Regions from separate parts of the Streptomyces sp. NPDC019890 genome, predicted to be linked through region 1. Evidence: riboswitches for the same ligand, from Rfam matches in the RefSeq annotation. Region 1 holds a riboswitch; the other holds the start of a gene.
The links. A riboswitch is a leader RNA that binds a small molecule or an ion and turns the genes downstream of it on or off. The one in region 1 is predicted to bind cyclic di-AMP.
Positions count from the first base shown of each region.

Region 2: it holds a riboswitch for cyclic di-AMP, as region 1 does, so the genes downstream of both, ACI2LP_RS32560 (M23 family metallopeptidase) here and ACI2LP_RS14440 (transglycosylase family protein) in region 1, are expected to answer to the same signal.

Region 1 covers NZ_JBJDQK010000004.1:473,920-476,303, forward strand. Annotated here, with positions in the region: gene ACI2LP_RS14435 (transglycosylase family protein) at 50-955, shown strand; cyclic di-AMP (ydaO/yuaA leader) riboswitch at 1,221-1,392, shown strand; gene ACI2LP_RS14440 (transglycosylase family protein) at 1,396-2,064, shown strand.
Region 2 covers NZ_JBJDQK010000023.1:12,506-14,889, forward strand. Annotated here, with positions in the region: gene ACI2LP_RS32555 (PP2C family protein-serine/threonine phosphatase) at 1-895, shown strand, start outside; cyclic di-AMP (ydaO/yuaA leader) riboswitch at 1,110-1,266, shown strand; gene ACI2LP_RS32560 (M23 family metallopeptidase) at 1,278-2,330, shown strand.

The DNA of each region.
Region 1 (2,384 bases):
ATGCAGCTACTTTCACTGCCGTCTCGGCAGTCACGCGAAAGGCAACCGCATGCTCTCCGGTAATGGTCGACACCGCCGCCCCCGTCAGGCTCCGGCCATCGTTGTCGCGGCAGGTGTGACCGGATCGGCCATCGCGATCCCCCTTCTCGGTGCCGGTTCGGCCTCCGCCGCCGACGCCTCCATGTGGGACCGGGTCGCGGAGTGCGAGAGCGGCGGCATGTGGATGGCCGACCTCGGCAACGGCTTCTACGGCGGGCTGCAGTTCTCGCAGGAGACCTGGCAGAGCTTCGGCGGCACCGCGTACGCGGCGCGCGCCGACCTCGCCAGCCGCTCCCAGCAGATCGCGGTTGCGGAGAAGGTCCTGGAGGCGCAGGGCCCGGCGGCCTGGCCCGGCTGTGCGGCGATCGCGGGGCTGAAGAACGACGGCGCCGCGACCGGCGTCGACCCGGGCGTCCTGCCCCTGCCCGGCCAGAGCGCCCCGGCGGCGCCGGACGCGCCGGACGCGCCCGACGCGTCGCCGAAGACGACCGAGCCGTCCGAGGCCGCGGAGCCCTCTGCCGAGCCGTCCGCCGAACCGTCCGCGGACGCGACGGAGCCGGCGACGCCCGATGCCACTCCGAGCGCGGACGCGGGCGTCGACAGCGGAAGCGGTAAGCACCGCGGCGAGTCCGCCCCGGAGGAGACCGAGCCGGGCAATACGGACAACACGCGCGAAGCGGGACGTCATGCCTCGCGAAGTGACGGCCCAACACGCGCCGAAGCGGACAAGAGTGACACTTCGGACGTCCCGTCGGGCGAGTACACCGTCCAGGCGGGCGACAGCCTGTCCGCGATCGTCAACAAGGAGAAGCTCTCCGGCGGCTGGACCGCGCTCTACGAGGCGAACCGGGGGACCGTCGGCGACGACCCCGACCTCATCCTTCCTGGCCAGAGCCTCGATCTGGGCGCGAAGTAGCGGCAGTTCGCGGGCTTATGTCCGAGTCTGCGCAAGTGAGACATGAGTCTCTTTGTCCCAACTGGCATGACTCGTCGGGCGGAATCGCTCATTCCGCCCGCTACCTGCGGAAACGAGTGTTACCGGAGAGGCGAGATGGGCGATTTCTCCCCGATGTTCATCTTTTGAACATCGGGGAGAGGTGTGTCTACGGTCTGACCGCTCGCCATCGCGGGCACCACTGACCGTCACGCCGAATCCTGCCGTCGGTCGGGGGGAGTAGTCGTCGCGTAGAGCGCCGAAGGCAGGAGCGGGGGACCCAAGGTAAGCGCCGGCCCCGGCCACTGAGAGGTGGTCACCAACCGGCTAGGGGTGAAGTCGCGCGCTAGGACGCACGACCGGGCAACTCACAGGCCCGAACCCGACAGCTCACCTCGTAGGCGTCGGTGAGGAGACGTTCCATGCTGTTTTCCAGCAAGGGCAAGCACCGCCGCCCGTCGAAGACCACTCGCATCGCCACGCTCGCCGGTGTCACCGGTGCCGCCTTCGCCGTCCCGCTGCTCGGCGCGACCTCGGCCTCCGCCGCCACCGCCGCCGAGTGGGACCAGGTCGCCCAGTGCGAGTCCGGCGGCAACTGGTCCATCAACACCGGCAACGGCTTCTACGGCGGCCTGCAGTTCACCAACTCCACCTGGGCCGCCTACGGTGGCACCGCCTACGCCTCGCGCGCCGACCTGGCCTCCAAGGACCAGCAGATAGCCGTCGCCGAGAAGGTCCTCGCGGGCCAGGGCAAGGGCGCGTGGCCGAACTGTGGCGTGGGTCTGTCCAACGCCGCGTACGACGGCGGCTCCGCCGACTCCGGCACCGCGCAGCAGGCGAAGCCCGCCCCGAAGCGCGCCGAGGCCCCCACCACCCGCTCCGCGCGCCCGGCCGCTCCGAAGCCCGCCGCCAAGGCCACGGGCTTCAAGAAGGGCGACGGCGAGTACAAGGTCAAGGCCGGCGACACGCTCAGCAAGATCGCGCAGGCCGAGAAGGTCAAGGGCGGCTGGACGAAGCTGTTCGACCTGAACAAGGACATCATCAGCGACGCCAATGTGATCTACCCGGGCCAGCAGCTCCACCTGAGCTGACCCGAGGTCCCGGGCCGGCAGCTCCACCTGAGCCGGCCCCACCCGGACTTCTGCATCAGTTGTCCGGGACCGGACATCCGGACCCCGGATTCCGGTGGACCCGGCGGCCCACCGGAAGCGGCGGACCCCCGTCCCCCAGCCACCCCGGCTCGGTGCGTTTTCCCCCGTACGCACCGGGCCGGGGTTCTGTCTGTCGTCCCCCGCCTGCCGCCGCAGGCCGTTACCCGCTGGTAGACCTTGTACCCCTTTGTCCGCTGCCGCGAGCCTTGGGGGCCTTTTTTGTCCCAGCGGGCGGGCATCGGCTGGCCACAGCCCTGGAG
Region 2 (2,384 bases), on a different contig from region 1:
CGTCGCCGGGCTCGCGCTCATCATCAATCGGGTCGTACGGCTCAGCGGCGAGCGCCTCGCCTCCGCCCGCGTCATCGCCGAGACCGCGCAGCGCGCCGTGCTGCCCACGCCCGCCGAACGGATCGGCGGGCTGCAGGTCGCCGCGCGGTACGAGGCGGCGCAGGCGGACGCCTTCATCGGCGGTGACCTCTTCGCCGTGCAGGACACTCCGTACGGGGTGCGCCTGGTGGTCGGCGACGTACGGGGCAAGGGGATGGAGGCGGTCGAGGCGGTGGCCGTGGTCATCGGCGCGTTCCGGGAGGCGGCCGAGCAGGAGGCCACGCTCGAAGGGGTGGCCAAGCGCCTGGAGCGGGCGCTCGCGCGCGAGGGCACACGGCGGGACAGCCTGGAGATCTTCGAGGAGTTCACCACGGCAGTGATCGCCGAGATCCCGCGCCGCGACGAGATGGTGCGCGTGGTGAACCGTGGCCATCCGGAACCGCTGGTGCTGTACGCCGACGGGAAAGTGCACGCGCTTGCGCCGACCGAGGCCGCGCTGCCGCTGGGCATGGGCGAGCTGAGCGGATGGCCGGACCGTGGGGACTCGTTTCCGCTGCCCGCCGGGGCGACGCTGCTGCTCTACACGGACGGCCTTTCCGAGGCGCGCGACGCGGACGGCGTCTTCTACGACCCGGCCGCGCGGCTCGGCGGCCGGCTCTTTCCCGGGCCGGAGGAACTGCTGGACGCGCTCGTCGACGACGTTCGACTGCATACCGGTGGCGGCTTGACGGACGACCTGGCCCTGCTGGCGGTCAGCCGTCCCGGGCAGGGGCAGCAGGGCCGCCGCAGGATCGTCCCCGTGGTCAGAGCGAAGAGTCAGAGCCAGGGAAGGCCACCGGACCCGCACCGTGTGTAGTCGAAGCGCACCCCTCCGCATCACATATGAACCACCGTCAGGTGAAGGTGTGAGAGGAGAGGCGATCAAGTCGCCCGTATCCGGCCGTTTGTGTCCCGGTAAGTCCGTGACGAACTCGTTAACGATCACTCGGAACAGCTTGGAATCCGGCCCTGGCGTCTATTAACGTTCGATAACGCAGCGCGGTCGTCCCAGCCGTCGCAAGAGACGGCACCGTGCGCGTGCGCCGAATCCCGCAAGGGAACCGGGGAACCACCAATTGGGGTGAATCGGGCACCTTTTGCCGCTCTTTTCCGCGGTCGAAGCGCTCGTAGGAGACCTTCCTGCTCCGAACCCGTCAGCTAACCCGGTAGGCGAGAAGGAAGGAAAGGAGTACGCCTCAGTGGCGTCCAACACCCCTGCCCCAGAAGCACCCTTCAGGCCCGACTTCTTCAGCGGCGAAGAGGGGGCGGAGCGGGCGTGGGAGGAATGGAACCCCACCGAGGACTCCGTTCGTCCGGTGCGCGGACGGCACCGTGTCGTCAAGCAGCGCGGCGGGCTCGCCCGCAGCTCCACGGTGCTCGGCGTCGGCGTGATCGCCGCGGTCGGCGCGGGCGGCATGGCCACCGCGCAGGACAAGCCGCCGGTCTCCATATCGCTCCCCGACTCGATCGCGGACAACCTGCCCGACGCCAAGTCCCTTCCCGGCGTGGGCTCTTTGCTGTCCGACGACTCCTCGGACACCGACGCCGGCAACACCTCACCGCTCACGGCGGTGACGCTCGCCTCGGACACCGACTCCAAGACCGCTGCCGATGGCGCGGCCGGCGCGGGTGAGGCGCTGCGCGCCCGCATCCTCCAGCAGGCCGAGCAGCAGCAGGCCGAGGCGGACGCCGAGGCGAAGGCGGCCGCGGAGAAGCTGGCGGCCGAGAAGGCCGCGGCGGAGGCGAGGAAGCAGCAGACCGCGGCGGAGGCCAAGGCCGAGGCGGAGAAGCTTGCGGCCGAGAAGGCCGCGGCGGCCAAGGCGGAGGCCGAGCGCCTCGCCAAGCTCGCCGCGAGCTATTCGCTGCCCACCTCCTCGTACACGATCACCTCCACCTTCGGTGAGGCCGGCTCCATGTGGTCCTCGGGCTACCACACCGGCCTGGACTTCGCCGCCCCGACGGGCACGCCGCTCAAGGCGGTCCACAGCGGCACCGTCAAGTCGGCGGGCTGGTCCGGCTCCTACGGCTACCGCACGGTGCTGGAGCTCGATGACGGCACGGAGATCTGGTACGCCCACCAGTCCTCGATCTCGGTCAGCGCGGGCCAGAAGGTGTCGACGGGGGAGACGATCGGCCGCGTGGGTGCGACCGGCAATGTGACCGGCCCGCATCTGCACCTGGAGGTCCACACGGCGGGCGGGACGGGCATCGACCCGATGACCTGGCTGCGCGACAAGGGCCTCACTGTCTGACGTTCCGCACTGCTCAGCGCCCCTCGCACTGCTCAGCGCCCCTCGCGCCGTTCG